3 regions of the Streptomyces sp. NPDC001663 genome follow, and region 1 is predicted to be linked to each of the others. Evidence: riboswitches for the same ligand, from Rfam matches in the RefSeq annotation. Region 1 holds a riboswitch; each other region holds the start of a gene.
What was found. A riboswitch is a leader RNA that binds a small molecule or an ion and turns the genes downstream of it on or off. The one in region 1 is predicted to bind S-adenosylmethionine.
Positions count from the first base shown of each region.

Region 1 (10,351 bases):
CGGGACGTGCAGCGGCCTCGACGAGCAGGGCCGTGTAGGGGTGCGAGGGCCCGCGCAGCACGTCGGCCGCGGGTCCCTCCTCGACGATCACGCCCCGGTACATCACCGCGATCCGGTCGGCGAGATAGCCGACGACCGCCAGATCGTGCGAGATGAAGAGGTACGACGTCCCCGTGCGGTCCCGCTGGTCGGCCAGCACCTCCAGCACCGCCGCCTGCACACTGACGTCCAGGGCGGACACGGGCTCGTCGCAGATCACCAGGTCGGGACGGCCCGCGAAGCTGCGGGCGATCGAGACGCGCTGCTTCTGCCCGCCGGACAATTGGGCGGGGCGACGGTCCAGGAGGTCGGCGTCGATGTGGGTGCGGTCCAGAAGGGCTTCGAGGGATGTGGCCGAAGGATCTCCGAGCGTCGCGAGCGATCTTCTCAGGACGGTGCGCACGGTGTGGCTGGGGTTGAGGGAGGCGTCCGGGTTCTGGAAGACCATCTGGATGCGCCGGCGCTGGAGCTCGTCGCGTCCGGCGAGGCGTGCGGGCAGTGGTTCGCCGCGTAGTCGCAGGTCTCCCTCACCGTCGGGGGCGAGTCCCGCGAGAGCCCGGGCGAGGGTGGTCTTGCCGCTGCCCGACTCCCCCACAAGGCCGAGGACTTCGCTCTCGCGGATCGTCAGATCGACGTGGTCGACGGCGACGACGGGTCCGAACCGCCGTACCAGATCCCGGACTTCGACCAGGGCGGTCGCCTCTCTTGGCCGCTCGCCGAGCGCCGCCGGACGGTCCTGAACCGTGGCCTCCCCCGGATGCAGGCAGCGCACCGCCCGGCCCGGCACGGCCTCCGCGTCCAGCCGTGGTTCGGCCTCCCGGCAGGCGTCCTCGGCGAGCGTGCAACGCGGCGCGAAGGCGCAGCCCGTCGTGGTCTCGCCCGGCAGCGGCAGCCGTCCGGGCACCGGCCGCAGCGGGCGCTCGTGCCGCGTCGCACCGAGCACCGGCACGGCCGCCAGCAGGCCCGCGGTGTATGGGTGGGCCGGGGTGGCCAGGATCTCCCTCACCCGCCCGGTCTCCACGAGCCGCCCCGCGTACAGCACCCCCACGCGGTCGCACATCCGGCCGATCAGGCCGAGGTCGTGGCTGACGAAGACCACGGCGGCGTTCAGCCGGCCTCGCAACTCCTTGAGCAGGCCCAGCACTTCGTGCTCCACCGAGGCGTCGAGGCCCGTCGTCGGCTCGTCGAGGATCAGGAGGCGGGGCTGTGCGGCGAGCGCGGCGGCGATGACGACGCGTTGCTGCTGGCCGCCGGACAGCTGGTGCGGATAGCGGTGCGCGAGGCGCTCCGGGTCGGGCAGCCGCACTGTACGCAGGAGTTCGACGGCCCGCTCGGCGGTCTCACCGCGTGACAGGCCACGCCCGCGCAGGACTTCGGCCAGCTGTCTGCCGACGCGCATGGTCGGGTCCAGCGAACCCGCCGCGTCCTGGTGCACGAAGGCGAGCCGGGACGCCCGCCACTCCCGCAGCCGCCGCCCGCCTAGGTCCAGTACCGCGGTGCCGTCCAGCCGCACGCCACCGCCGAGCACCCTTCCGCCCGGCGCAAAGTGGCGGGCAAGCGCGTACGCCAGGGTCGACTTGCCGCAGCCCGACTCGCCGACCAGACCGAAGATCTCGCCGGGGGCGACGGTGAACGACACGTCGTACAGGACCTGGGCGGAGCCGTAGGCGGTGCTCAACCCCTCGACCACGAGCCCCTGTTCGTCCGTACTCATGCCGCCCCGCCTCCTGCCGCCCGCCGTGAAGTGTCCGCGACCAGGGCCACGCCGACCACCAGCGAGACGATCGCCAGGGCGGGCGCCAGGACCGTCCAGGGCGCGTTGTTCAGCCAGACCCGGTTGTCGGCGACGGCCGCGCCCCACTCCGGTGAGCCCGGTGGCTGGCCGAGTCCGAGGAAGGAGAGGGTCGCGGCGGCGAACACGGCGTCGCCGAGCCGGGAGGTGGCCTCGACGTACACGGTGCGGCGGACGTTGGGCAGGATCTCGCGGCCGAGCAGCGACCACAACGGCTCGCCACGCAGCCGGGCGGCCTCGACGTACGGCTTCTCCCGCTCGACCAGGGTCGCCGCCCGTACGCTGCGCGTGACCAGCGTCGTGAGGGCGGCCGCGACAACGAGCACGAGCACCGGCGTGGAGCGGCCCAGCAACGCCGCGAACAGGACCGCGGCGATGATCGCCGGAAAGACCACGACGGCGTCCACGATCCGCATCACCACGTCGTCCAGCCATCCGCCCACTCCCCCGGTGACCAGCCCGATGACGGTGCCCGCGAAGACGGCCAGCGCGGTCGCGGCCGGCGCCACCTCCAGCACCGGACGCGCCCCGGCGAGGGTGCGGGAGAACACGTCGCGGCCGAACTGGTCGGTGCCCAGCCAGTGTTCGCCGCTCGGCGACAGGAACCGGTCCTGGGGGCGCTGTACGTCAGGCGCGTACGGCACCAGATGCGGCCAGAACAGGGCCACGGCTGTCCACAGCGCGATCAGGGCGGCTCCGACGACGGAGGCGACAGGCAGCCGTCCCAGTCGTCCGAGGGGCCGAAGGGCGATCGATACGGTGCTCAAGCCGCACCCCCGAGGCGTATGCGCGGATCGAGCAGCCGGTAGACCAGATCGGCGAGCAGTACGACCAGCATGTACAGCACCCCCAGCACCAGGGCGCTCGCTTGGAGCGTCGGCAGGTCCTTGTCCTGCGCCGACTGCAGCAACAGGGCACCGGCTCCGGGGTAGTTGAAGAGCAGCTCGACCACGACGATGCCGCCGAGCATGTACTGCAGCTGGACGCCGAGGGCACTGGTGGCCGGCACTGTGGCGTTGCGCAGCACATGCCGCAGGACGATGCGGGCGGGGCCGGTGCCCCGCAGCCGGGCTGCTCGCACGTACGGGCCCTCGACCACGGAGATGGTGCTGGCACGCACGTGCCGGGCGACGTATCCGGTGCACACCAGCACCAGCGAGATCGCCGGCAACAGCAGGTGCCACAGGGTCTGTCCCAGGCCGTCGGCCCCGGGCTGGGTCTGTGCGGACGCCGGAAGCCAGCGCAACTGCACGGAGAACACCACCAGCAGGACCACCCCGGTCACGAACTCCGGTGTGGCGCCCAGGGCCAGGGTCGCGGAGGTGATCGTCCGGTCCACCGCCCGGCCGTGGTACAGGCCCGCGAGGACCCCGAGCGTGAGCGCGACCGGCACCAGCAGGAGGAACGCGAACACCGCCAGGAAAAGCGAGTGCCCCAGCCGCTCAAGGAGCAGCCCTCGCACAGGTACGTGCAGCGTGTAGGACGTTCCCCAGTCGCCGGTGACGAAGCGCCCGAGCCAGCGGCCGTACTGCACGAACAGCGGCCGGTCCAGGCCGAGTTCGTGGTTGAGGGCGCGCACCGAACCGTCGGTCGCCTCGCGGCCCAGCACGGTGCGGGCCACGTCGCCGGGAAGCACCTGGGTGGCGAGGAAGACCAGGAGGGAGACCGTCAGCAGGGTCAGCGGGATGGCGGCCAGGCGGCGCAGCAGGAACCGGGTCATGGCTCAGACCCGGGAGACGGTGGTGAAGTCGACGTACTGGCTGGGGTGGGCCTGGATGCCCCTGAACTTGCCGCTGTTGTATGCGCGTGCGGCCCCGCTCCAGTAGGCGATGACGATGGGCACGTCCTCGTGGAGGGTCTTGGCGATGATCTCGGCCTGCTTGCGCCGCTCGGCGTCGGAGGTGGCGGCGTCGTAGGCCTCGGCGGCGGCGTCGAGGGTCTTGTTGGCGTACTTGGAGCCGTTCCAGACGCCGTTGCTCTTGACCATGGGGATGATGAACTGGCTCGGCACGGCTCTGCCCGCCCAGCCGACCAGGTTGGCGGTGGTGAACAGCCAGGGCGTGTCCTTGGCCTGGTCGCCGCCGTAGAACTCCTTCGAGGAGCGCTGGTCGAGGTCGACGGTGATGCCGACCTCCTTCAACTGGCTCTGGACGGTGACCGCGTAGTCCTTGTTGGGCGGGTCGAAGGTGAGCGTGAAGCGCAGGCTGTCCAGGCCGGCCGCCTTGAGCAGTTCGTCGACCTTCGCCTTGTCCTTGGCGCGTTGTGCGATGTCGGTGGGCGCGGCCGGGAACAGCGGCGCGAACAGGTGGTCGTTGCCGAGGTCGCCGAGTCCGCTGCCGGCGGCCTGGCGCACGGCGGGCCGGTCGAGCGCGTAGGCGACGGCCTGGCGGACCTCCTTGCGGTCGAAGGGCGCCTTGTCCACGCGGAGCGTGAGGACGGTGACGCCGGTGCCCTTGACCTTGTCGACCGCGATGCCGCCGCCGTTGCCCAAGGGCTCGACGAGCGCGGGCCGGCTGAGGAACTGGGCGTCGATGTCACCGGACTGCAGGGCGACGAGGTCGGCCTGGTCGTCGGCGTAGAACTTGACGTCCACGCCGTCGAGGTAGGGCTTGGGGTCGTCCCAGTACGTGGGGTTGCGGACGAACGTGGCGCCCGTGGAGACGTCGTACGACTTGAGGGTGAAGGGGCCGGTTCCGACGGCCTGCTTGGTGAAGTTGCCGGCGTAGTCCTTCTTGAGGATCACCGCGTTGTAGTTGCCGGCCGAGACCAGGTACGGGAAGTCGGAGAAGGGCCGTTCGAGGGAGAAGACGACGGTGGAGTCGTCCTGGGTGCTCACGCCGCCCGCCTTGAGGACGGTGTCGAAGGCGGACAGGGCGGCCGACTTGTTCTTCGGGTCGAGCAGCCGGTCGAAGGACGCCTTGACGGTGGCGGCGTCGAGCTTTGTGCCGTCGGAGAAGGTGACACCCTCGCGCAGGGTGAAGGTCCACTTGCGGGCGGACGAGTCCGAGGTCCACTTGGTGGCCAGCCGGGGCACCAGCTCGAAGTCCTTGTCCAGCCAGATCAGATACTCGGCGACCAGCTGGTAGAGCGCGATCGCGCTGCCGTCGTACGCCGTCACCGGGTCGACGGAGGTGGGCGGCGGCGGGGTACCCACGCGAAGGGTGCCGCCGTGCTTGGCCGGGCCCGAGGCCGAGGCCGTCGCCCCGGCCGACGCGTCGTCCGTGGCGCTCGGGGCGCAGGCCGCGAGCAGGGCGGCCAGGGTGCCGCCGCCGGCGAGGGCGAGGAAGCCGCGTCGGGAGGGTCCGGCGGGCAGGAGGTCCTGCCAGTGCTGGGGCAGCGCGCCGTCATCGGATGCAGGCATGGGTTCTCCAGAAAATGACCGACGGCACGGCACAACCGTGGGGAGCTGTACGCGGGCGTGGCGGAGCAGGCAGGAAGGCTGGGGGGAAGGTGACAGGGGCCGAGGGCCGTCAGAAAGCCGACGCGGTGCGCGCGGTCGGATGCCTCAGCGCCGCGGACAGGCGCACGTGCCGACGCGCGCCAGATCCACGTGGATCCTCCGGGTCAGCAGCGAGTTCGCGGTCACGACTCATTGATAACAGCGGAGATCGGGGGCAGACAATGCGGGACTTGTTTCAGAATCGAGAAACTCTCCGGCAAAACTCCGCTCGTACACTTCCGGCATGACCGACTCCACGCGCTTCACGGCCGACTGTCGCCGCCCCGGTTCCGACGACCACCGGCCGTTCCCGAGGCACGACACAGGAGTTGCCCCCGATGCAGTCCCCAGCGCGCACACGGCCCGAAGGCCCTGCGGGCACTGACCCCAGAGGCTGCGCCCCTCGGGTCCACCCGTCGATCGACGACCTGCTGGCACGGGCCCGCACTCGCCTCGACCGGATCACTCCGAAAGACGCGGCCCGCGAACTGGCCGACGGCGCCCTGCTGGTGGACGTCCGCGCGGACATGGTGCGGCGGGCGGAGGGCGAGATCCCCGGCTCCCTCGTCATGGACCGGAACGTGCTGGAGTGGCGGCTCGACCCCTGCAGCGCGTGGCGGATCGAGGAGGCGGCCGACCACTGTCTGCGCGCCATCATCATGTGCTCCCAGGGCTACATGTCGAGCATGGCCGCCGCCGGACTGCACGATCTCGGCCTGCTGCGGGCCACCGACATCATCGGCGGCTACGAGGCCTGGCGCGCCTCCGGCCTGCCTGTGGTGCCCGGCGGCACGATGCCCGGGTCGTACGTGGCCACCGCACCGTCCCCGATCAGCCTCGATCCGGGCGGGCAGCGCATGCTGGTCGACGGCGCTCCCGTCGCCCTCACACCGCTGGAGTTCCGGCTCCTCACCGCACTCCTGCGCGGCAACGGCCGCGTGATCCGCCGTGAGGACCTGCGCGCGGGCCTGGGCGAATGGGCGGGCAGCCGCAGCCGCTCCGTCGACCTGCACATCCACCGCATCCGCCGCAAACTCGGACCGCGCGCCGCAGCCCTGCTCACCACGGAGCGAGGCGTGGGCTTCCGCCTGCGCGCGACACCCGCACCGGTCGACACACCCTGACAACATCGCTCACGACCAGCACGCGCGAGAGCGCGGACGCGCCGACGCGTGTTGTCCGACTCACCTCGCGATATTGACTGATTACAACCGAGATCGATAAAGTTTCAACTGGCATTGAGTGTCAGCATCGAGCCCTGGCTTGCTGACCGGCAACCCTCCGACGCGGTGGGGTGCTCCAGGTGAAAGCCCGGCCGGGTCGCCGACCCGGCAAGCGCGTGTCCCCGTTGCAGGGGCCTGGAACACGGAGGAATGATCGTGCGGCACAGCAGCGTCTCGAGTCCCTCCGTCCTGGCCGCCGCGACCCTCTCCCGGTTCTCCCGCCGACGCCACATCGACCTGCAGCGCATCACAAGCTGCCTGTGTCAGGGCTGACTTCACTCCCGTCGGCTGTCCGAGAACGTTCACCGCTGGTTTTGACGCCCGCACCGAACTCCTGTTCTTTCCCCGCCTCATCCCTCTCTGGACGTGTCGCTCTTCCTCGGGAGCAACACCCCTCACGCCTCTTCACCGTCCGCACGGACCCGTGCGTGACGGCTGTCGAGTAGGAGAACTCATTCCGTGAGATCGCATCCGGATTCCCGCCCTGGCCGATGGGCGGCACTGCCCTCTCTCCAGCGTCGCCGGCGTCGCCCGGGTGACGCGTGCGGAGGTGCTGCGGGTGCGGCAGGCGGTTTTCGTCGAGGCGTCGCGCACGTGCGGGTCCTGCTGGGTCTCGGTCCTCGGCCAGCACGTGCCGCCCAACACGGCGGGCCCGGTGATCGTCCTGGCCAGCTGTCCGGCGGCCCGCGGCAGCGCGCCGCGATCGCCCGCGCCCTGGCGCTCTCCCCGACGCGATGTTCTGCGACGAGCCGGTGTCCGCACTCGACGCCTCGTTCCAGGCCCAGATCCTCGACCTGCTCGCCGAACTGCGGGCCGACACCGGGGTGACGCACCTGTTCATCTCTCACGACCTGGCCGCCATACGCCGGATCGCGCACGAGGTCGCCGTCATGCGGGCCGGCCGCTTCGTGGAGACAGGCACCACCGAAGATCTGTTCACCCACCCCCGCCACTCGCACACCCGCGAACTGCTCGTGGCGATCCCCGGCGGCTGCTACGCCAAGGCCGCGTCCGAATCTCTCGAAGCGAAGGAACACACGTGACCGTTCAGGACACCACCGCAGACCTGTCCGCCTTCATCCGCGACTGGCAGGAGTGGCACACCAGGCAGGAGGAACGACTCGCCGACCCCCACGGATTCCTTGCGATCACCGGCCTGCACTGGCTCGGCCACGAGCCGCAGCACTTCCCGGACGCTCCGGGCGCCTGGTCGACCGGCACCGACGGGGTCGTCGTGGTCCTCGACGACGGCGAGGAACTGATCATCGACGGGACCTCCGTCCGCGGCGAGCACCGCTTCGGGGTGCTCCCGGAGCGCGGCGGAGTCGACGCGGTCTGGGGCGACGCCGTGATCGAGGTGGCCAAGCGCGGTGGACACGACATTGTCCGCCCCCGGCACCCTGACACCCCGCTGCGCACCGCCTTCACCGGCACACCAGCCTACGCCCCGCATCCGCGCTGGGCGGTGACCGGCCGCTACACGGCCTTCGACGACCCGCGGCCGACGACCGTGGGCGCGGCGGTCGAGGGCCTCGAGCACGTGTATGACGCGCCGGGCCGGGTCGAGTTCGAGCTGGACGGACGGCCCCTGGCACTGACCGCGTTCCCCGGACACAGCCCGGGCAGCCTGCTGGTGCTGTTCACCGACGCGACCTCCGGGATCACCACCTACGCAGCCAACCGGGCCCTCGCCCTCGACCCGCCCGACGCCGACGGCACGGTCGTCCTGGACTTCAACCGAGCGACGAACCTGCCGTGCGCCTACACCGACCTGGCCACCTGCCCGCTGCCGCCGGCCGAGAACCGGCTGCCCGTGGCGATCGAGGCCGGGGAGAAGATCCCTCGCGAGCGGGGCGGGTCCTGAGCACCGGGCGCCACCGAGACGACCACGACCCAGAGGGACGAACACCGCATGAGCACCCCCGCGATCAGCTCGCTGGCCTTTCTCACCCCGGGCAACTTCGCCGACGACGACCCATACACCGGACTGGAGGAGACACTGCGACTGTTCGAGTACGGCGAACGGCTGGGCTTCGACGGCGCCTGGATCCGGCAGCGCCATCTCGAGCACGGTGTCGGCTCGGCCGCGGTCTTCCTCGCCGCGGCGAGCCAGCGCACCGAGCGGGTCGAGCTGGGGACCGCGGTCATCCCGATCGGGTACGAGAGCCCGTTCCGGCTCGCCGAGGACCTGGCGCTGGCCGACGTGCTGTCCCGCGGCCGGCTGCAGATCGGCTTCAGCACCGGAATGCCGCACGCCGAGCTCCTCGGCGACCTGGTGTACGACGGGGACTGGCGCAGCTTCGACCTGTCCTACGGCAGGATCGCCCGCGTCATCGACCATCTGCGCGGCGACTACCTCGGTGGCCCGGACACGGTGATCCAGTCGCCGGGCAACACCCAGCGACCGCGCCTGCAGCCGCACAACCCCGGCCTGGTGGACCGGGTCTGGTACGGCGGCGGCAGTCTGCGCTCGATCCGATGGGCCGCCGAGCACGGCCTGAACCTGCTCAGCGGCAACATCGTCACCGGCGAGGGCACCGACGACTTCACCACGGCCCAGCTCACCCTGCTCTCCGAGTACCGCCGGTCCCTTCCCGGGAACCGGCCGACCCGGGTGGCGCTGGGCCGGGTGATCGTGCCGTTCGACAGCGCCGACGCGACGACCCGGGCCCGCTACCGGGAGTACGCGGCCGGTCGGCACCAGCGCACCCTGGCACCGCAGGGTCCGAAGCGGACCCTGTTCGCCTCGGACGTGGTCGGGACCGCGGAACAGATCCTGGAGCAACTGACCGCGGATCCCGTGGTCTCGGCCGTCTCGGAGCTGCGCCTGGAGCTGCCGTACGAGTTCCACCGGGCCGACTACGAGCAGATCCTGCACGACGTGCGGCACTTGATCGCACCCGAGCTGGGTTGGCGGCCCGACGCGGCGCTGCTGCACGAGGCGGGCCGATGAACGCCGGGCCGCTGGAGCCGCCCGTCCGGCTGCACACTCACCGGCCGGCTCGGCCCGCAACATGCCCACATCGGCCAGGCGGTCTCCGTCCAGCGCCACCGCGAGCGCGACATCCAGCAGGATCTTGCCCGGATCGTGCACAGCCCGCGGCTGGGCACTACGGCGCAAGGGCCGTGGATATCGCTGTGTCCAGCCTGGACTTGCGGACTGTTTCGACCAGCAGCACGGCCCCGGCCTGCGAGACGACTCCGCGACCGCCTCCCTCGTTAACTGAGCACCTCGCGGCCCTCCTCGTCCACACCTAGATACCGCGGAGCTCCGCTGCAGCCACCGGCTTCGAACAACCTCAGCAGATCACCCACGAAGTGTGTGCGTGCAGAGACTGGACGACGCACCGTTCTGCCGATACGGACGACGGCGTTGACGAAACCTCCCGGCAAGGGCGACTCATGCATCGGTCCACCCTGCCCGATCGTTACCTCGAATTCTCAGTACCTTGCTACTTGCAGCCCGTGTCTACGACGTATCGGATCGTGTCGACGATCTCACGGGCGGGGAGGCTTCTCTGGCCGGCCACCTTTGCTGGCATCGCAGGCCGGGGCGGGCAGCAGCCCTTCGAACAGGGGCCCATTCGGCGTTCGTGGCGTCTGAGGGGTAGCGGCGAGAGCGGATGACGGCTGGCCTTGAGACGAGTGCGGCGGGGTCGCTCTGCCGACGGTCCCGCCGCAAGTCAGGAGCTGTTGATGAGGTCGAGGGTGGACTCGATGGAGTTGAGCTGGACGGCGATGCGCTTGACCCACTTGCCGCCCAGGTGGGCGGCGGAGTGCAGGCGAACACGTCCGCCGTCTGTGCGCCGGCAGCGGCCCGTTCCTCGAAACCTACCCTTGACGGCACACCCCGCGCCG
Region 1 covers NZ_JBIAUR010000021.1:81,245-91,595, forward strand. The annotation lists gene ACFY1L_RS46555 (dipeptide ABC transporter ATP-binding protein) at 1-1,753, opposite strand, end outside; gene ACFY1L_RS46560 (ABC transporter permease) at 1,750-2,598, opposite strand; gene ACFY1L_RS46565 (ABC transporter permease) at 2,595-3,551, opposite strand; gene ACFY1L_RS46570 (ABC transporter substrate-binding protein) at 3,555-5,192, opposite strand; gene ACFY1L_RS46575 (putative leader peptide) at 5,337-5,417, opposite strand; gene ACFY1L_RS46580 (winged helix-turn-helix domain-containing protein) at 5,609-6,394, shown strand; SAM riboswitch class IV at 6,505-6,614, shown strand; gene ACFY1L_RS46585 (putative leader peptide) at 6,644-6,766, shown strand; gene ACFY1L_RS46590 (hypothetical protein) at 7,228-7,536, shown strand; gene ACFY1L_RS46595 (DUF1684 domain-containing protein) at 7,533-8,357, shown strand; gene ACFY1L_RS46600 (LLM class flavin-dependent oxidoreductase) at 8,406-9,446, shown strand; partial or broken gene ACFY1L_RS46605 (transposase) at 9,489-9,747, opposite strand; partial or broken gene ACFY1L_RS46610 (transposase) at 9,949-10,118, opposite strand; gene ACFY1L_RS46615 (hypothetical protein) at 10,177-10,351, opposite strand, start outside.

Region 2 (10,351 bases), on a different contig from region 1:
CCGAACGGCACCCCCCGGAGTGAGGGCGGGATAAGCGACCGACATAATGTCGGTCGTGGCGACAGCAACGACAGTAGAAACCGGGCACGCGCACCCGTCGGTCAACCGGCCGAACCTCACCAGCGTCGGAACCATCATCTGGCTGAGTTCCGAGCTGATGTTCTTCGCGGCCCTCTTCGCGATGTACTTCACCCTGCGATCGGTGACCGGTCCGGATCACTGGAAGGAGATGGCGAGCCATCTCAACCTTCCGTTCTCCGCGACCAACACCACGATCCTGGTGCTCTCCTCCCTCACCTGCCAGCTCGGCGTGTTCGCCGCCGAGCGCGGGGACGTGAAGAAGCTCCGGGGCTGGTTCATCGTCACGTTCGTGATGGGTGCGATCTTCATCGGTGGTCAGATCTTCGAGTACACGGAGCTGGTGACGAAGGACGGGCTCTCGCTCTCCTCCGACCCGTACGGCTCGGTGTTCTACCTGACCACCGGCTTCCACGGCCTGCACGTGACGGGCGGCCTCATCGCCTTCCTGTTCGTCCTCGGCCGCACGTACGCGGCGAGGAGGTTCACCCACGAGCAGGCGACCGCGGCCATCGTCGTGTCCTACTACTGGCACTTCGTCGATGTCGTGTGGATCGGCCTCTTCGCCACGATCTACCTGATCAAGTAGCCGGGCCCGTTCCCGCGTGCGCCCGCGCGGCGCACATACCCAAAGCATCGACGCAGAAGATCCTGACACCGGGGTAATCCGTGAAAAAGCTCTCCGTACGACGACGCCATCCCATGGCGGCGCTCGTCGTCCTACTCCTCGCGCTGGCATGCACCGGGGGGCTGTACGCCGCGTTCGCACCCGCGAGCAAGGCGCAGGCCGATGAAACCGCCCAGTCTCTCGCCATCGACGAGGGCAAGAAGCTCTACTCCGTGGGCTGCGCCAGCTGCCACGGCACCGGCGGTCAGGGCACCTCCGACGGTCCGAGCCTCGTCGGCGTGGGCGCCGCGGCCGTCGACTTCCAGGTCGGCACCGGCCGTATGCCGGCCCAGCAGCCGGGCGCGCAGGTCCCGAAGAAGAAGGTCATCTACACGCAGGCCGAGATCGACCAGCTCGCGGCGTACATCTCCTCCCTGGGCGCCGGTCCGTCCATCCCGACGAAGGCGGAGTACGGCCCCGACGGTGCCGACATCTCCAAGGGTGGCGAGCTGTTCCGCACCAACTGCGCGCAGTGCCACAATTTCACCGGCAAGGGCGGTGCGCTGACGCACGGCAAGTTCGCGCCGAGCCTCGAGGGCGTCGACCCGAAGCACATCTACGAGGCCATGCAGACCGGCCCGCAGAACATGCCGTCGTTCCCCGACACCACGCTGTCGGAGCAGAACAAGAAGGACATCATCGCGTACCTGAACGCGGTCAACGGAGACGACACCGAAAGCCCCGGCGGTCTTGAGCTGGGCGGTCTCGGCCCGGTCTCCGAAGGCCTGTTCGCCTGGATCTTCGGACTCGGCGCGCTGATCGCGGTCGCCGTCTGGGTCGCCGCTCGGACCGCAAAGGCCAAGAAGTCATGAGTAGCCAAGACATTCCAGAAGAGAACCTGCCCGCTGAGCAGGACGCGCACGGCACCGTAGGCATCGCGGACGAGAAGGACCCGTTCGCGGACCCCGGTCTGCCGCCCCACGAGCACCGGGTGCAGGACATCGACGAGCGGGCCGCCAGGCGGTCCGAGCGCACGGTGGCCATGCTGTTCACGGTGTCGATGCTGGCCACGGTCGGCTTCATCGCCTCGTACGTGGCGATCCCGCACGACAAGGCGATCTTCGTCTTCCCGATCGGGCACATCAACGCGCTGAACTTCGCGCTCGGCCTGACCCTCGGTCTGGCCCTGTTCGCGATCGGCGCGGGCGCGGTCCACTGGGCCCGCACCCTGATGTCCGACGCGGAGATCGCCGACGAGCGCCACCCGATCGAGGCGTCGCCCGAGGTCAAGACCAAGGTCATGGCCGACTTCAAGCAGGGCGCCAAGGAGTCCGCGCTCGGCCGTCGCAAGCTGATCCGCAACACGATGTTCGGTGCGCTGGCCCTGTTCCCGCTCTCCGGCGTCATGCTGCTGCGCGACCTCGGTCCGCTGCCGGGGACCAAGCTCCGCCACACGCTGTGGTCCAAGGGCAAGCTGCTCGTCAACATGAACACGAACCAGCCGCTGCGTCCCTCGGACGTCGCGGTCGGCTCGCTCACCTTCGCCAAGCCCGAGGGCCTGGAGGAGCACGACGAGGAGTTCCAGACCGAGATCGCCAAGGCGGCCCTGATGATCGTCCGGCTGCAGCCGGACAACATCAAGGACAAGCGCGAGCTCGAGTGGTCGTACGAGGGCATCGTCGCGTACTCGAAGATCTGCACCCACGTCGGTTGCCCGATCTCCCTGTACGAGCAGCAGACGCACCACGTGCTGTGCCCCTGCCACCAGTCCACCTTCGACCTCTCCGACGGTGCCCGAGTGATCTTCGGCCCCGCCGGTCACGCTCTGCCGCAGCTGCGCATCAGCGTGAACGACGAGGGCTACCTCGAGGCGCTCGGCGACTTCGAAGAGCCCGTCGGTCCTGCATTCTGGGAGCGCGGATGAGCACCAACGAGACCAACGGGAACAATGCCGCACGCCGCGGCAAGGCGCCCGCCGGCGAGCGCGTCGCCGACTGGGCCGACGGCCGACTGGGGATCTACTCCCTGGCCAAGTCCAACATGCGCAAGATCTTCCCCGACCACTGGTCGTTCATGTTGGGCGAGGTCTGCCTCTACAGCTTCATCATCATCATCCTCACGGGTGTGTACCTGACGCTGTTCTTCCACCCGTCGATGAACGAGGTGGAGTACCACGGCAGCTACGTCCCGCTGCAGGGACAGCTGATGTCCGAGGCGTTCAACTCGACCATGCACATCTCCTTCGATGTGCGCGGTGGTCTGCTGATCCGGCAGATCCACCACTGGGCGGCGCTGATCTTCCTCGCCGGCATGTTCGTGCACATGATGCGCGTGTTCTTCACGGGTGCGTTCCGCAAGCCGCGTGAGGTCAACTGGCTGTTCGGCTTCCTGCTGTTCGTCCTGGGCATGTTCACCGGCTTCACCGGTTACTCGCTCCCGGACGACCTGCTCTCCGGCACCGGTGTCCGCTTCATGGAGGGCGCGGTCCTGTCCGTGCCGATCGTCGGCACGTACCTGTCGTTCTTCCTCTTCGGCGGAGAGTTCCCGGGCGGCGACTTCGTGGCCCGCTTCTACTCGATCCACATCCTGCTGCTGCCGGGCATCATGCTCGGCCTGGTGGTCGGCCACCTGATCCTGGTCTTCTACCACAAGCACACGCAGTTCGCGGGCCCCGGAAAGACGAACAACAACGTCGTCGGCATGCCCCTGCTGCCGGTGTACATGGCGAAGGCCGGCGGCTTCTTCTTCCTGGTCTTCGGTGTCATCGCGGCCATCGCGGCGATCGCCTCGATCAACCCGATCTGGGCCATGGGCCCCTACCGTCCGGACCAGGTGTCGACCGGCGCCCAGCCCGACTGGTACATGGGCTTCTCCGAGGGCCTGATCCGTGTCATGCCGGGCTGGGAGATCAACCTGTGGGGCCACACGCTCGTCCTGGGTGTGTTCATCCCGCTGGTGATCTTCCCGCTGGTCCTGGTCTCGATCGCGGTCTACCCGTTCATCGAGTCCTGGGTCACCGGCGACCGGCGCGAGCACCACATCCTGGACCGCCCGCGCAACGCCCCGACGCGTACCGCCTTCGGTGCGGCGTGGATCTCCTGGTACTTCGTGCTGCTCGTCGGTGGTGGCAACGACCTCTGGGCGACCCACTTCCACCTGTCGATCAACTCGATCACCTGGTTCGTCCGCTGCGCGTTCTTCATCGTGCCGGTGCTCACGTTCATCGCCACCAAGCGGATCTGCCTCGGCCTGCAGCGCCGGGACAAGGACAAGGTGCTGCACGGCCGCGAGTCGGGCATCATCAAGCGCCTGCCGCACGGTGAGTTCATCGAGGTGCACGAGCCGCTCAGCCAGGACGCGCTGCACACCCTCACGGCGCACGAGCAGTACAAGCCGCTCGAGATCGGCCCGACGGTCGACGAGAACGGCGTCGAGCGCAAGGTGAAGGGCGCCGAGAAGCTGCGCGCCAAGCTCAGCGAGGCGTACTACGGCGAGGAGTCCCAGATCCCGAAGCCGACCGTCGAGGAGTACAAGGAGATCACGAGCGGCCACGGCCACCACTGATCGCTGCGCTCGCCACGCGCACCAGAAGGGCCCCGTCCGGTGTTCGGACGGGGCCCTTCTCCATGCCCCTGAGCTGGATAGGGTGGGGATGCGCATGTGGGATGCGCACTTTCCTCTACGACACCCAGGAGCGGCCGTATGAGCGCTGTGACCCCCGCTGGAGGCGACACCGCGGCGGGCCGTTCCTGGCCCAGGCTGCTGAACGGCCTGCTGGACGGCCACGACCTCACCGCCGACGACACCGCCTGGGCGATGGACCTGATCATGCGCGGCGAGGCGACCGACGCCCAGATCGCCGGGTTCGCGGTGGCCCTGCGGGCCAAGGGCGAGACCGTCGAGGAGATCACCGGCCTGGTCCGGACGATGTACGAGCACGCGAACGTGATCGAGGTGCCCGGACGGACCGTGGACATCGTCGGGACGGGTGGCGACGGCGCGAAGACGGTGAACATCTCCACGATGTCGTCGATCGTCATCGCCGGCACGGGCGCGAAGGTCGTCAAGCACGGCAACCGGGCCGCTTCCTCGGCTTCGGGTGCCTCGGACGTCCTGGAGAAGCTGGGCGTCAATCTGGAGCTGACGCCGAAGCGGGTGGCGGAGGTCGCCGAGGAAGCCGGGATCACCTTCTGCTTCGCCGTCAAGTTCCACCCGGCGCTGCGTCATGTGGCCGCCGCCCGTGGGCAGTTGGGCATCCGGACGACCTTCAACGCCCTGGGCCCGCTGACCAACCCGGCCAAGGTGAAGGCCCAGGCGGTGGGTGTCGCCGACCCGCGTCTGGCGCCGCTCATCGCCGGCGTCCTCGCCGAGCGCGGCAACTCCTCCCTGGTCTTCCGCGGTGACGACGGCTTCGACGAGCTGACGACCACGTCCACCTCCCGGGTGTGGATCGTCCGCGACGGCAAGGTCACCGAGGAGTCGTTCGACCCGCGGGACGTGGGCATCGAGCTGGTCCCGGTGGAGGCGCTGCGGGGTGCCGACCCGGCGTACAACGCCGAGGTCGCCCGCCGCCTCCTGGACGGCGAGAAGGGCCCCGTCCGCGACGCCGTACTCCTGAACTCGGCGGCGGCCCTGGTGGCCCTCGACCCGGGCCCCGGCACCCTGGCCGAGCAGATCCGCGCCGGCATGGAGAAGGCGGCGGAGTCGATCGACTCCGGGTCGGCGAAGCGGGTGCTGGAGCGCTGGGTGGCGGCCAGCAACAAGTAGCCGACAGGCGCTGCGGTCCCGTAATTCGGACACGGGTTGCGGGACCGCGATCACTTCACGTACGTTCCTTTCCAGGTCATGAGTGACAGTCATGAGGCCCCGGCCGACTGTCCGGCAACCCTCCGTCCGTGGCGGGGTGCCCCGGGTGAAGACCAGGCCGTAGGCAGCGAGGTCTACGGCAAGCGCGGGCCCCTCTCGAAACCAGGGGTCCTGGTCGTTCGAGGGAGTCTTCTGTGAGCAAGCGAATGCGATAGGGCGTCGAGCCCCGCCTCCGCATACCCCTTTCACCTTCTCCCGTGCCGTCGACGCACCGTCCGGTACGGCGATTCCGCTTACCCCTCACAGGAGTTCGCCATGTCTGTCTCCACCGCTGCCGCCGCCACCGCCATTTGTGCTCCGCTGCCCGTTCTGGGCAGGGATGTCACCGTCCCGCTCGTCACGGGCGGCGAAGTCACCTACGCCGCGCTCGACTACGCGGCCAGCGCCCCGGCCCTGCAGCGCGTCTGGGACGACGTGGCGGCCTACGCCCCGTACTACGGCAGCGTCCACCGCGGCGCCGGCTACCTCTCGCAGCTCTCCACCGACCTGTTCGAGAACGCCCGCAGGACGGTCGCCGAGTTCCTGGACTGCCGCGCCGACGACCAGCTGATCTTCACCCGCTCGACCACGGACTCCCTGAACCTCCTCGCCGCCGCGCTCCCCGCCGACTGCCAGGTCTTCGTCTTCGAGACCGAGCACCACGCCTCGCTGCTGCCCTGGAAGGACGCCCGGGTCACCTACCTCAACGCCCCGCGCACTCCGCAGCAGGCCGTCGAGACCCTGGAGCGCGCCCTCGCCGACCGCGACCCGTTCGGCCCGGCCCTGGTCTGCGTCACCGGCGCCTCGAACGTCACCGGCGAGCTGTGGCCGGTCCGCGAACTCGCCGCCGCGGCCCACGCGCACGGCGCCCGCATCGTTCTGGACGCCGCCCAACTGGCCCCGCACCACCCGCTCTCCGTCCAGGACCTCGACGTCGATTGGGTCGCCTTCTCCGGCCACAAGCTGTACGCGCCCTTCGGCTCCGGCGTCCTGGCCGGCCGCGCCGACTGGCTGCAGGCGGCCGACCCCTACCTCGCGGGCGGCGGCGCCAGCCGCAAGGTCACCCGGCGCGAGGACGGCGGCGTGGACGTGGAGTGGCACGACAGCGCCGCCCGGCACGAGGCGGGCTCGCCGAACGTGATCGGCGCCTACTCCATCGCGTCGGCCTGCAAGGCGCTGACCGAGGCCGGCTTCGACACCCTGGTCGCCCGCGAGCAGTACCTGATCGAGAAGGTGCGGGCGGGCCTGGCCGAGGTCCCGGAGATCCGGATCCTCTCCCTCTTCGGCGACGACGCCCCGCGGGTCGGCGTGATCTCCTTCGTCGTCGAGGGCTGGAACAGCTCCCACTTCGCCGCCGCCCTCTCCGCCGAGTACGGCATCGGCGTCCGCGACGGCCTCTTCTGCGCCCACCCGCTGGTCCGCACCCTCCTGGGCAGCGACCCGCAGACCCAGGGCGAGTGCGGCGCCCCCGAGGCCGCCCCGGGCGAGAAGTCCCTCAACGCGATCCGCGTCAGCTTCGGCGCCGGCACCCCCGACGAGCACGTCGAGCGCTTCGTCACCGCAGTCAAGGAGCTGGTGACGATTGGCGCGAAGTGGCAGTACCGGACCGAGGACGGCCGCTGCGTGCCGGCGGTCTGACCCGACGTACGTCGTCTGACGTATACGCTCCCCTTCGTCAGCCGGACGCTGGACGGGGGGAGCACGGGTGGAGGCGCTGCGCGCGAACGATCCGCGGTGGATCGGGCCGTACGAGGTGCTGGGCAGACTCGGCGCGGGCGGGATGGGCGAGGTGTACCTCGCGGAGGGCCGCGGGGGTCCACGGCTGGCCGTGAAGGTGGTGCGGGCCGAACACGCGGAGGACCGCACCTTCCGGGCCCGGTTCCGTCAGGAGGTACGGGCCGCGCAGACCATCGGCGGGACGGGCACCTACACCGCCCGGGTGGTGGACGCGGACACCGAGGCCGAACGGCCGTGGATGGCCACGGAGTTCGTCGAGGGGCCGAATCTGCGCGACGCCGTCCTCGACCACGGCGCGCTGCCCGAGCAGGCGGTACGGCTCCTGGCGGGCGCCCTCGGCGAGGCGCTCACCGCGATCCACGCCAAGGGGATGGTCCACCGGGACCTGAAGCCCTCCAACATCCTGCTCTCGCCGGACGGCCCGAGAGTCATCGACTTCGGGATCGTACGAGCCCTGGAGGCGACCGCGCTGACCAACACCGGCGCGGTCGTCGGCTCGGTGGGGTACGTCTCGCCGGAGCAGATCCGCAACGGCGCCGAGGTCGGCCCGCCCAGCGACGTCTTCTCCCTGGGCGCGGTCCTCGCCCATGCCGCCGCCGGCCGGGAGCCCTTCGGTGAGGGCCAGGACTCGGTGATCCTGCTCCGCATCCTGACCCGCGACTTCGATCTCTCCGGAGTGCCCGACGGCCTGCGCGAGCTGGTGGAGGCCTGCCTGCGCGAGCAACCCGCCGACCGGCCGACTCCGGCCCGGGTGGTCGAGGCCGCCGGTCACACCGCCGAATCCCTGCGCGAAGGCCTGCGGCCGGGCTGGTACGCGACCCGGGCGGCGACCACGCCCGATCCCGTTCCGGAAGCCGACCGTTGGCTTCCGGAACGGGACTCGGGCGAGCGCGAGAGCCGGGTCGAGTACGTCGCTCCGATGACCGTCACCGATGCGACGGCCCGCCCCGCGCTGACCGGGGAGGGGGAGAACCAGGTCGACGACGTAGCTCCGCCGGGGACGACGGATGCCGCGGCCGGTGGGCGGGAGAACCTGGACGCCGCGGCCGGTGGGCGGGGGAACCCGGGCGGTGCGGACCCGATGACGGCGTCGCCGGACGCGGAGATCCGGGCCGAGGCGGCCGGTGGGCGGCTGAGCCGGGCCGACGGCGTGGCTCCGCCGGGGACGACGGACGCCGCGGCCGGTGGGCCGGAGAACCCTCGCGAGCGCGTTGCTCGGATGGATGCGCCGGATGTGCCGGTCGGGTCCGCGGCGGTCGGTGGGCGGGTGAGCCGGGCCGATGGTGTGGCCCCGATGACCGTCATGGACGTGACCGACAGCGCCGCCGCGGGCGTCGGACGTCCTTCCCGCCGGGGGTTGTTGAGGGTGCTGGTGGGCGGGGGCGTGGTCGCTGCGGGAGCCGGGACCGGTGGGTGGCTGTGGCTGCGGGACCGGGACGGCGGGGACCGGGCGGAGGGCTCCGGGGTGTCGCCCGAGGTGTCCGTGTCCACGTCCCGGTCGGCGACCGGGACCCTGCCCCCGGGGGTGAGCTGGACGTACGGCGTCGGCGGGCTCGGCGGCCGGGCGGGCGGGCGGCACGGGGCGTGCGTCGCGCTGTCACCCGCCGGCGACATCCTGTACGTCGGGGGCGCGGACGGCGCGCTGCACGCCGTGTCCCCCGCCGGGAAGAAGCTGTGGGCCACCGATCTGGGCGGGCCGGTGATGCCGCCGCTGGCCACCGCCGACGGGGCCTACTGCCTGCTGGAGAACGAGGGCGAGGGGGCGTCGAAGCTGTGCGCGGTCGGGCCGGACGGGCGGATCCGCTGGACGAAGAAGATCGCCGGACCCGTCGGCAGTCAGTTCCCCGTGGCCGCCGGTGACCTGGTGCTGGTCGCGAGCGGCACGGCGGACGCGGGTGGCGTACGGGCCTACACAGCCGCCGGCGACGTCGCCTGGTACCAGCAGACCGTCTTCGGGCCCACCAGCGAGCCGACGGTGGCGGGCGGTGTGGCCTACGTCGGCACCTTCGGGGACGTCGTGAACGCGCTCGACGTGAAGGACGGGAATCTGCGCTGGTCGGCCCCGACCGGGGGCGACACCGGGCGGCCCACACTGGTCGGGCGCAGGCTGCTGGTGGGATCCAGCGGTGACTACCCCCTGCACGGCATCAACCTCAGCGGTACGACCGTGTGGAGCACCGGCAACGACGAAGCGGGCGGCGGACGGTACTTCACCTCCGTACGCCTCGGCGACCTCGCGGTCACCACCGACCAGGGCCGGCTCGCGGCACTCGACCCCTCGGACGGGAAGACGCGGTGGACCTTCGACGGCTCGGGAGACGGATCGGACCACAGCGACCCCACGGTCGTCGGGAACACCGTCTACGTCTGTCTGGGCGGCGCCCTGTACGCGGTGGACCGCAACGGCAAGCAGCGCCGGAAACTGTCCTTCGGCGACCCCGAGCCGGACGGCGGCGTCCACAGCCCCGTACTCCACGGCACACGCGCCTACGTGGCGACCGCCGAGGGAGTCGCCGCCCTCGACATCGGCGCCTAGCCGTCCAGACCGATCGCGAACGCCGCCTCCAGGTCGTGCTGCGAGTACGTACGGAACGCCACGTGCGTGTCCGTCGCCTCCACGCCTGGGATCTTGCTGATGCTGCCCGGAATGACCTCCGCCAGATCCTCGTGCTGCTTCACACGCACCATGGCGATCAGGTCGTACGTACCGGTGACGGAAAAGACCTCGCTCACCGACTCCAGCGCAGCGATCCGTTCCGCGATCTCGGGGATCCGGTCCACGCTGGTCTTGATGAGGACGATCGCGGTGATCACGGCTGGTTCTCTCCCTCGGGGGCCGGAGCTGGGGCGGACTTCACTCTAGTCGTACGGCCGAAGCGCACCCAGGCGAAGGTGAAGCCCAGCCCGAAGCCCACCAGGTGCGCCAGATACGCCACCCCCGGCCCCTGTGCCGCCCGCTGCGCCGCCAGCCACTGCAGGGCCGCCCAGAACGGCAGGACCACCCAGGCCGGGAAGCGCAGCGGGAGGAAGAAGAGGAACGGCAGGAGACTGGTCACCCTGGCGCCGGGGAACAGGTACAGAAAC
Region 2 covers NZ_JBIAUR010000008.1:255,429-265,779, reverse strand. The annotation lists gene ACFY1L_RS26385 (heme-copper oxidase subunit III) at 47-667, shown strand; gene ACFY1L_RS26380 (c-type cytochrome) at 748-1,557, shown strand; gene ACFY1L_RS26375 (Rieske 2Fe-2S domain-containing protein) at 1,554-2,609, shown strand; gene ACFY1L_RS26370 (cytochrome bc complex cytochrome b subunit) at 2,606-4,249, shown strand; gene trpD (anthranilate phosphoribosyltransferase) at 4,388-5,452, shown strand; SAM riboswitch class IV at 5,527-5,643, shown strand; gene ACFY1L_RS26360 (aminotransferase class V-fold PLP-dependent enzyme) at 5,807-7,168, shown strand; gene ACFY1L_RS26355 (PQQ-binding-like beta-propeller repeat protein) at 7,236-9,803, shown strand; gene ACFY1L_RS26350 (Lrp/AsnC family transcriptional regulator) at 9,800-10,081, opposite strand; gene ACFY1L_RS26345 (rhomboid family intramembrane serine protease) at 10,078-10,351, opposite strand, start outside.
Region 2: it holds a riboswitch for S-adenosylmethionine, as region 1 does, so the genes downstream of both, ACFY1L_RS26360 (aminotransferase class V-fold PLP-dependent enzyme) here and ACFY1L_RS46585 (putative leader peptide) in region 1, are expected to answer to the same signal.

Region 3 (10,351 bases), on a different contig from region 1:
CCGCGCCGATCTCCTCGCGCAGTGCCGCCATGCGCTCCTCGACGTCCGCCTCGTGCGAACGGGCCTGCAGGAACTCGGCGTCGGCGCCGAGGCCGTGGACGCCGATGTACGTCCTGCAGTCGATCCGCTCGTCCCGCAGGTGCTCGATCGACCTGGGGGCGCCGGTGGGCCACGCGCCGATCCAGCGGTCGGGGTCCACCTGCTCCGCGCACTTCTGGAACGCCGTCGCCCACGGCCAGGTCAGAAAGGCCACCCGGTCGGCCCCGAGCATGCCTTCCATCAGCCGCACCCGGATGTCGTCCGGCAGCATCGCGAAGTACTCCGGCGGCGCCCACGGCGTGTGTGAGAAGTGCCCGATCTTCAGATCCGGCCGCAGCTCCCGCAGCATCCCCGGAACCAGACACAGGTGGTAGTCCTGTACGAGGACCGCGGCACCCTCGGCCGCCTCCTCCGCCAGCGCCTCGGCGAAGGCCTGGTTGTAGGTCTCGTACGACGCCCACTGGCGCCGGAACTCCGCGTCGAAGACCGGCTCCAGCGGCGTCTGGTACAGCATGTGGTGGACGAACCAGAGGACCGAGTTCGCGATGCCGTTGTACGCGTCCGCGTGCACGTCGGCAGGGACGTCCAGCATCCGCACACCGTCCTCGCCCACCCCGCGCCGCACGGCCTCGCGGTCGCCGTCGGACAGCGCCGAGCACACCCACAGGGCGCCCGCGTCGGGCCCGATCGCGGACAGACCGGAGACCAGCCCGCCGCCGCCGCGCTTGGCGGCCAGCGAGCCGTTCTCCTGCACTTCGTACGAGACCGGGCCGCGATTGGACGCGACCAGGACCTGATGAGCAGCGCCGTGCGTGGAAGCCATACGCCTCAACCTAGCCCGGCCCGGAAACGCTCAAACGTACGGTCGCCCTCGGCGGATGCACCGTATACGGCACGTAACGTGCGCCGTCAGGCGACCTTCCGAGAGGCGTACTCCGCGATCTCCGCCATCGGCGGCCGCTCCTCCGTGTCCACCGAGTAGGTGCGCGGCTCGAATCCGTCCTCGCCCCGTTCGAACTGGGTGAGGGAGGGGCGGATGAGGTGTCCGCGGGCCAGCCGGAGCTGGGCCGTACGGTAGATCGCCGCCGCCATCCGGCCGAGCGCCTGCCCGTCCTGATGACGGTGCTTGCGCACACCGACGTCGACCTGGGCGAGGGCGTCCAGGCCCACCAGGTGCAGCGCGTCGATCAGCATGCCGAGCTCCACGCCGTACCCGACCGGGAACGGCAGCTGCTCCAGCAGGCTGCGCCGGGCCGCGTACTCGCCGCCGAGCGGCTGCACGAAGCCGGCCAGCTGCGGCCAGTGCATGTTCAGCAGCGGGCGCGCCATGAGCTCGGTGACCCGGCCACCCTGGCCCGCGGCGCCGGCCAGCGGGCGGTCGTACATGCCCTTGACCAGATCGACCCCGGGGTCGGTGAGCAGCGGGCCCACGATCCCGGACACGAAGTCCGACGAGAATTCCTTCAGGTCGGCGTCGATGAAGCAGACGATGTCCCCGCTCGTGACGAGCAGGGAGCGCCACAGGACCTCGCCCTTGCCGGGGACGGTCGGGATGCGGGGCAGGATGTCGTCGCGGTGGACGACCCTGGCCCCGGCCGCCGCGGCGACCTCGGACGTACGGTCGGTGGATCCGGAGTCGACGACGACGATCTCGTCGACCAGCGGGACCTGCTGCATGAGGTCGTGACGGATGATCGCGACGATGTCGCCGACCGTCTCCTCCTCGTTGAGCGCGGGCAGCACGACACTGACCGACTGGCCCGTGCGCTGCTTTGCGGCCAGGATCTTGTGCAGCGGGCGATCGGTCAGGGACCAGGAGCGGGTGCTCAGCCAGCGCTCGACTTCTTCCAGCACGTAGGCGGCTCCTCTGCGTTCTCTCGGCGAGAGGGGATCATCTGTGATCCATCTCGCGGTTCGGACGGCTATCTCAACTGTCCTGGCCTTCGGTTACAGTCTTGAACAACGCTGGTGACCATCGCATGTCGGGGGTCGCCCCGTGTTTACAACCGAATACCGCTCATCCAGAGGGGCAGAGGGAAACGGCCCGATGAAGCCCCGGCAACCCTCCAGCCGGCTCTCGTAGATCAACGTTGATCATTCCGCGAGGCTCCCGGCTAGGGAAGGTGCCAAATCCGTCTCACGGCGAGATGCGTCGTGAGGAAGATGAGGAGAAAGGGCCTCGCCTCACATGGCTGCGCAGACTGTTGCAAGCACCACCGACTCCACGACGACCGTAGACCTGGGTCCCGCCGCGGCGCTCTCCTGCCGCGAATGCGGTCACCGGGTACCCCTCGGACCGGTCTTCGCCTGCGAGGAGTGTTTCGGCCCGCTCGAGATCGCGTACGACTTCTCGGCCTACGACACCGAGGAGCTCCGCAAGCAGATCGAGGCGGGACCCGCGAACATCTGGCGTTACGCGCCGCTGCTGCCCGTCCCGGCGGACGTGGCCGACAAGCCGAACATCAACCCCGGCTGGACCAAGCTGGTCAAGGCCGACAACCTGGCGCGCGAGCTCGGTGTCACCGGCGGTTTGTATGTGAAGGACGACTCCGGTAACCCGACGCACTCCTTCAAGGACCGTGTCGTCGCCCAGGCGCTGGAGGCCGCGCGGGCCTTCGGCTTCACCACTCTCTCCTGCTCCTCCACCGGCAACCTGGCCGGTGCGGTGGGCGCCGCGGCGGCCCGCGCCGGCTTCCGCTCCTGCGTGTTCATCCCGCACGACCTCGAGCAGGGCAAGGTCGTCATGGCCGCGGTCTACGGCGGCGAGCTCGTCGGCATCGAGGGCAACTACGACGACGTGAACCGCTTCTGCTCCGAGCTGATCGGCGACCCGGCCGGCGAGGGCTGGGGCTTCGTCAACGTCAACCTGCGGCCGTACTACGCCGAGGGCTCCAAGACCCTGGCGTACGAGATCTGCGAGCAACTCGGCTGGCAGCTCCCCGACCAGCTCGTGGTGCCCATCGCCTCCGGCTCGCAGCTCACGAAGATCGACAAGGGGCTGCAGGAGCTGATCAAGCTCGGGCTCGTCGAGGACAAGCCGTACAAGATCTTCGGCGCACAGGCGGAGGGCTGCTCGCCGGTGTCGGTCGCGTACAAGGCGGGCCTTGACGTCGTACGGCCGCAGAAGCCGAACACGATCGCCAAGTCGCTGGCGATCGGGAACCCGGCGGACGGTCCCTACGTGCTCGACATCGCGCGTCGCACCGGGGGAGCGGTGGAGGACGTGAACGACGAGCAGGTGGTGGACGCCATCAAGCTGCTGGCCCGCACGGAGGGCATCTTCGCGGAGACCGCCGGTGGGGTGACCGTTGGTGTGGCGAAGAAGCTGATCGAGAACGGTCTGCTGGACCCGAGCCTCACCACGGTCGTGCTCAACACCGGTGACGGGCTCAAGACGCTGGATGCGGTGGCGGGTACGGGTCTTACGGCGACGATTCGCCCCAACCTTGAGTCGTTCCGTGAGGCCGGGCTCGGCTAAGAGGTAGTTGTTCGTCTGCGGGACTGTGGGGGCTTGTCGCGCAGTTCCCCGCGCCCCTGAAGGGGCGCTACCCGACCGGAGGTCATAAGCATGAGCGTCAACGTCCGCATCCCTACCATCCTGCGCACCTACACCGGCGGGCAGGCCGAGGTCGCCGCCGAAGGTGCGACCCTCGGCGAGGTCATCGCCGATCTGGAGAAGAACCACACGGGTATCGCCGCCCGCGTCCTCGACGACCAGGGCAAGCTGCGCCGCTTCGTCAATGTGTACGTGAACGACGACGACGTGCGGTTCGAGCAGGGGCTGGAGACGGCGACTCCGGACGGTGCGGGCGTCTCGATCATCCCGGCCGTCGCCGGAGGCTGACGGAGCGTACCGGCCGACCCGATTATTACCGTCGGTAACGCCGGTTACCAAGAGTTCACCGAATTGCCCCCTCCGTGAGAGAAGCGGAGGGGGCAATTCTGCATGGTTGAGCACGGTACAGTTGGGGAACCTGCTGCTTTCTGCATGCCGGATGCATATGAGTAGTGGCTCCGGATGCGACGAGAAGCAGCCAAAGTGTGCAGGTCTTTTGCGTCTTATGCTCCTTTTATGGGGCCCGACTTGCCCTGAATTCAGGCGAATTCTCCGTAAATTCCCGACCGGTCTTGCCCGGAATTCTCGTCCGATTGACCTGTTGCAGACGGCAGTTGGGCAGATACATTCAGCCGCGGTCGACGCGTTCCGGCGCACGCCCCCAACCGTGGGGGGTGAGGTCTGACCCGGATCCGCGAAGTGTGGATCTGTGCAAGGGCCAGTAATAGGGGAGTTAGGCATGGCTCAGGGCACCGTCAAGTGGTTCAACGCGGAGAAGGGGTACGGCTTCATCGCGGTCGACGGTGGTGCGGATGTTTTCGTCCACTACAGCGCGATTCAGATGGACGGCTACCGCACCCTGGAAGAGGGTCAGCGGGTCGATTTCGAGATCTCGCAGGGCCAGAAGGGGCCGCAGGCGGACATGGTCCGTCTGGCGACCAGCTGAAGCACGCGCCGGGTTAACTGCAGCGACGTTCTTCTTCGAGGGGTCCGCACCAGCAGGTGCGGGCCCCTCGGCATGTCCGGGGACGGGCCGTGGGACGGGGGTCCGGGGGTGGGCTCGGACCGTGAGAGGCGCTTGCACTCGAAGGGGGCGAGTGCTAATCATTGGCGTTAGCACTCTGAAGGTGAGAGTGACAAAGAAGGACCGGGTCGGTGAGGCCCGCAGGCCGGGTGGGGCAAGGAACCACGAGGTGTGCGAGCCGTCCGTCGCGGGCGCGGGCGCGGTCCGAAGGAATCACCCCCAGTCCTGGAGGGACCACTTCACATGGCCAAGATCATCGCGTTCGACGAGGAGGCGCGGCGCGGCCTCGAGCGCGGCATGAACCAGCTCGCGGACGCCGTGAAGGTGACGCTCGGCCCCAAGGGCCGCAACGTCGTCCTCGAGAAGAAGTGGGGCGCCCCCACGATCACCAACGATGGTGTCTCCATCGCCAAGGAGATCGAGCTCGAGGACCCGTACGAGAAGATCGGCGCCGAGCTGGTCAAGGAAGTCGCCAAGAAGACGGACGACGTCGCCGGTGACGGTACGACCACCGCGACCGTTCTCGCCCAGGCCCTGGTCAAGGAGGGTCTGCGCAACGTAGCCGCCGGCGCCAACCCGATGGCCCTGAAGCGCGGTATCGAGAAGGCCGTCGAGGCCGTCTCCGGTGCCCTGCTCGAGCAGGCGAAGGATGTCGAGACCAAGGAGCAGATCGCTTCGACGGCCTCCATCTCCGCCGCCGACACCCAGATCGGCGAGCTCATCGCCGAGGCCATGGACAAGGTCGGCAAGGAAGGCGTCATCACCGTCGAGGAGTCCCAGACCTTCGGTCTGGAGCTGGAGCTCACCGAGGGTATGCGCTTCGACAAGGGCTACATCTCGGCGTACTTCGCCACCGACATGGAGCGTATGGAGGCCGTCCTCGACGACCCGTACATCCTGATCGCCAACTCCAAGATCTCCTCGGTCAAGGACCTGCTCCCGCTCCTGGAGAAGGTCATGCAGTCGGGCAAGCCGCTGCTGATCATCGCCGAGGACGTCGAGGGCGAGGCCCTGTCGACCCTGGTCGTCAACAAGATCCGCGGCACCTTCAAGTCCGTCGCCGTCAAGGCCCCGGGCTTCGGCGACCGCCGCAAGGCCATGCTCAACGACATCGCCATCCTCACCGGCGGCGAGGTCATCTCCGAGGAGGTCGGTCTCAAGCTCGAGAACACCTCCCTGGACCTCCTGGGCAAGGCCCGCAAGGTCGTCATCACCAAGGACGAGACCACCATCGTCGACGGCTCCGGTTCCTCGGACCAGGTCGCGGGTCGCGTGAACCAGATCCGTGCCGAGATCGAGAACAGCGACTCGGACTACGACCGCGAGAAGCTGCAGGAGCGCCTGGCGAAGCTCGCCGGCGGTGTCGCGGTCATCAAGGCCGGTGCCGCCACCGAGGTGGAGCTCAAGGAGCGCAAGCACCGCATCGAGGACGCCGTGCGCAACGCGAAGGCGGCCGTCGAGGAGGGCATCGTCGCCGGTGGTGGCGTGGCGCTCATCCAGGCGACCTCCGTCTTCGAGAAGCTGGACCTGGAGGGTGACGAGGCGACCGGCGCCAACGCCGTGAAGCTCGCGCTCGAGGCCCCGCTGAAGCAGATCGCCGTCAACGCCGGCCTCGAGGGCGGCGTCGTGGTGGAGAAGGTCCGCAACCTGACCCCGGGCCACGGCCTGAACGCCGCGACCGGCGAGTACGTCGACCTGGTCAAGGAAGGCATCATCGACCCGGCGAAGGTGACCCGCTCTGCCCTGCAGAACGCCGCCTCCATCGCCGCGCTCTTCCTCACCACCGAGGCCGTCATCGCCGACAAGCCGGAGAAGGCCGCCGCGCCCGCCGGTGGCGGTATGCCGGGCGGTGACATGGACTTCTGATCCTCCCGAGGATCGCGAGTCCATCGCCGTACGCATTCGTACGAGACCGAGGGCGGCACTCCCTGTTCCGACAGGGAGTGCCGCCCTCGGGCGTGTTCTGGATCACATAGGGACTTCGCGTGGACCGGAATGTGGGGCAGCACATAGGTGGTTGCTTAAGGGGGTGCAACAATGCGTGTGCACATACCGACCGGTTAACACTGCCTTCACGAGGAGTCCCCCAGGTGACCGTCACCACGCCCGCCTCCCGAGCGGCCCAGATCCTGTCCCGTCCGATCTCGCTCGGCGGTCTCACCGTCCCGAACCGGATCGTGATGGCGCCGATGACCCGGATGTTCTCCCCGGGCGGCATCCCCGGCGAGGACGTCCGCTCCTACTACGCGCGCCGTGCGGCCGCCGGTGTGGGGCTGATCGTCACCGAGGGGACGTACGTCGGCCACGACTCGGCCGGCAACAGCGACCGCGTACCGCGCTTCCACGGTGAGGAGCAGCTCGCGGGCTGGGCCAAGGTCGCCGAGGACGTGCATGCGGCCGGCGGCACGATCGTCCCGCAGCTGTGGCACATCGGCATGGTGCGCGAGCAGGGACAGGCTCCTTACGCCGACGCCCCCGCCGTCGGCCCCTCCGGCCTGGTGAACGCGGGCGCCGAGCCGACCGGCAGGGCGATGACCCAGCAGGACGTGGACGACGTCATCGGCGCGTTCGCGGAGGCCGCTGCCGCCGCCGAGCGCATCGGCTTCGACGGCGTGGAGCTGCACGGCGCCCACGGCTACCTCCTCGACCAGTTCCTGTGGGCGGGCACGAATCGCCGTACGGATGCGTACGGCGGTGACGCCGTCGGCCGTGTCACCTTCGCGGCCGAGATCGTCGCGGCGGTTCGCGAGGCGGTGTCCCCCGAGTTCCCGATCATCTTCCGTTACTCGCAGTGGAAGCAGCAGGAGTACACCGCGCGGCTCGCCGAGACCCCGGAGGAGCTGGAGGCGATCCTCACGCCGCTGGCCGCCGCCGGTGTCGACGTCTTCCACGCCTCCACCCGCCGTTACTGGCTGCCGGAGTTCGACGGCTCGGACCTGAACCTGGCCGGCTGGACGAAGAAGCTCACCGGCAAGCCGGTCATCACCGTTGGCTCGGTCGGCCTCGACGGTGACTTCCTCAAGGGCTTCCAGGGCGAAGGGGCGCCGGTCAAGGGCATCGACAACCTTCTCGACCGGCTGGAGGCCGAGGAGTTCGACATGGTCGCGGTCGGGCGGGCGCTGCTGCAGGATCCGGAGTGGGCGGCGAAGGTTCTTGCGGGGCGGGTGGATGAGCTGGCGCCGTACGACGCGGGTTCGCTGCGCTCGCTGAGCTGAAAACCGTGCGGGGTGGTGGGGGTTGCTGTCCCTGGGGGCTGCGCCCCCAGACCCCCATCGGCCCAAGGGCCTCGTCCTCAAACGCCGGACGGGCTGGAATTGGCTGTGCTGGTCTCGTCCGTGTACGCCGGACGGGCTGGAATTGGCTGTGCTGGTCTCGTCCGTGTACGCCGGACGGGCTGGAAATGGCTGAGCTGGTCTCGTCCGTGTACGCGGGCTGAAGATGGTGGGTATGACGAAGGGTTTCGCTCGCATCGCCACCGCCGCCGACATCGACGCCATCGTTGCCACCTTCACTTCCGCGTTCTTCCACGATCCGGTGTGGGGCCCGGCCTTCCCGGACAAGTTGCGGCGTGCCGCCCAGGCAGCTGTCATGTGGCGGGTCTATGTCACCTCTGCCCTCCGCTACCCGTGGACTCTGGTGACACCCGGCGCCGAAGCCGCAGCGATCTGGATCCCGCCGGGCGGTATCGAGCTGACCGAGTCAGAGATGGGCGGGCTCGAGGAGCGGCTGGCGGAGGCCGCCGGCCCCGACACAGCCCGAGCCGTCATGGCCGTCGGGGAGCAGTTCGAGGCGGTCCATCCCGCCGAGCCCTTCTTCTACCTCACCATCCTCGGCACTCACGCGGACCACCGCGGCAAGGGGCTCGGCATGGGGCTGCTGGCCGAGAGTCTTGCGCGTATCGATGAGCTCGGTGCGCCCGCCTATCTGGAGTCGACCAACCCCGCCAATCTCAAGCGGTACGAGAGCGTGGGCTTCGCCGTCCGCGATGAGATCCTCCTCCCCACGGGGCAGGTGGTGACGACGATGTGGCGGGCGGCTAGCGTTTCGTGACATGCGGATCCTGCATCTGTCAGACACCCACATAGAGCGCACCGACGCCCCCAACAAGCACGGCGTCAACGCGACCGACTCGCTCCGGCTCATGCTCCACGAACTGCGGTACCAGCGCGGCGTGGACGCGATCGTCGTCACCGGGGATCTCGCCAACGACGGGGCGGTGGAGGCGTATTCGACCGTGCGCGAGCTGATCGGCGAGTTCGCGGGGCGTATGGACGCGCCCGTCTTCTACACCACCGGCAACCACGACGAGCGTGAGGCCTTCGCCAAGGTGCTCGGCAGTGGGCATCTCGCCGTCGACGGCAGCGACCGTGCGCACACCACCGGCGCCGAGCGGTGTGCGGTGAGCACGGTGGGCGGGTGGCGGTTCGTGACGCTGGACTCGCTTGTGCCGGGGGAGGTGTACGGGCACTTGGGTGCGGCCCAACTGGACTGGTTGCGGGGTGTGTTGAGTGTTCCCGCCGAGCGGGGCACCGTCCTTGCCTTTCACCATCCGCCGATCGCCCTCGACATCTCGGCGACCCAGCAGGTCTTCGGGCTGCGTGATCCGGGCGGGTTGGCGGAGGCGGTCCGGGGGAGTGACGTACGGGTCGTGCTCACCGGGCACTACCACCTCCAGCTCTTCGGGCTGTTGGAGTCGGTGCCGGTGTGGGTCACGCCGGGGATCGTCAACCGCATCGACCTGACCACCGCGCCCGGGACCGAGCGTGCGGTGCGCGGGGCGTCCGCCTCGCTGGTGGAGCTGGGCGGAGCGACGGGGCCGATGTTCCACACCTTCCACGCGCGTGATCCGCGGGCCCACGAGACGGTGTACGAACTGGACGAGGAACGGACGCGGGAGCTGATCGAGAGGCATGGTGACCGATGACGACAGTTGAAGGCCCGGTCGTGCGTACCGCCACCGGAGCGGTCTGCGGGCGCAGGGAGGGCGGGCTCACGGTCTTCCGCGGAATACCGTTCGCCGAACCGCCGGTCGGGGAGGCCAGGTTCGCGGCGCCGCGGCCCGTACGGGCCTGGGAGGGGACTCGGGAGGCGTACGCCTTCGGCCCGCCGCCTCCGCAGGAGTCCGCCTTCATGGGCAGGACGGGCGTGCTGGACGTGCCCGAGGGCGACGACTGGCTGACCGTCAACGTCTGGACCCCGGAAGCCGATTCGGCGTCGCTCCGCCCGGTGATGGTGTGGATCTACGGCGGCGCCTACAAGCTGGGCCACTCCGGCAGCCCCGGCTATGACGCCCAACGCATAGCCCGAGACGGCGACTTGGTCGTCGTCACCCTCAACTACCGGGTGGGCGTCGAAGGATTCGCGCGTATCGAAGGGGCGCCCGCCAACCGGGGGCTGCTGGACCAGGTCGCCGCGCTGGAATGGGTGCGGGACAACATCACCGCGTTCGGTGGCGACCCCGGGCAGGTGACGGTTTTCGGGGAGTCGGCGGGCGCGGGGTCGGTGGCCTCGCTGCTGGCGATGCCGAGCGCGCGGGGGCTGTTCCGGCGGGCGATCGCGCAGAGTGTGCCGGGCACGTACTTCTCCGACGAACTGGCCCGGGACATCGCCCGGGCGATCGCCGTGGAGGCCGGTCTGTCGCCGACCGCGGCCGACCTGGCCACCGTCGATCCGCGCCGACTCACGGCGGCGGGCGAGGCGGTGGGGGCGAACATGCGGGCGTACGCGGACCG
Region 3 covers NZ_JBIAUR010000007.1:155,034-165,384, forward strand. The annotation lists gene ACFY1L_RS23290 (trehalose-6-phosphate synthase) at 1-862, opposite strand, end outside; gene ACFY1L_RS23295 (glucosyl-3-phosphoglycerate synthase) at 949-1,893, opposite strand; SAM riboswitch class I at 2,054-2,209, shown strand; gene thrC (threonine synthase) at 2,228-3,517, shown strand; gene ACFY1L_RS23305 (ubiquitin-like small modifier protein 1) at 3,608-3,883, shown strand; gene ACFY1L_RS23310 (cold-shock protein) at 4,335-4,541, shown strand; gene groL (chaperonin GroEL) at 4,863-6,485, shown strand; gene ACFY1L_RS23320 (NADH:flavin oxidoreductase) at 6,710-7,834, shown strand; gene ACFY1L_RS23325 (GNAT family N-acetyltransferase) at 8,067-8,669, shown strand; gene ACFY1L_RS23330 (metallophosphoesterase family protein) at 8,671-9,543, shown strand; gene ACFY1L_RS23335 (carboxylesterase/lipase family protein) at 9,540-10,351, shown strand, end outside.
Region 3: it holds a riboswitch for S-adenosylmethionine, as region 1 does, so the genes downstream of both, thrC (threonine synthase) here and ACFY1L_RS46585 (putative leader peptide) in region 1, are expected to answer to the same signal.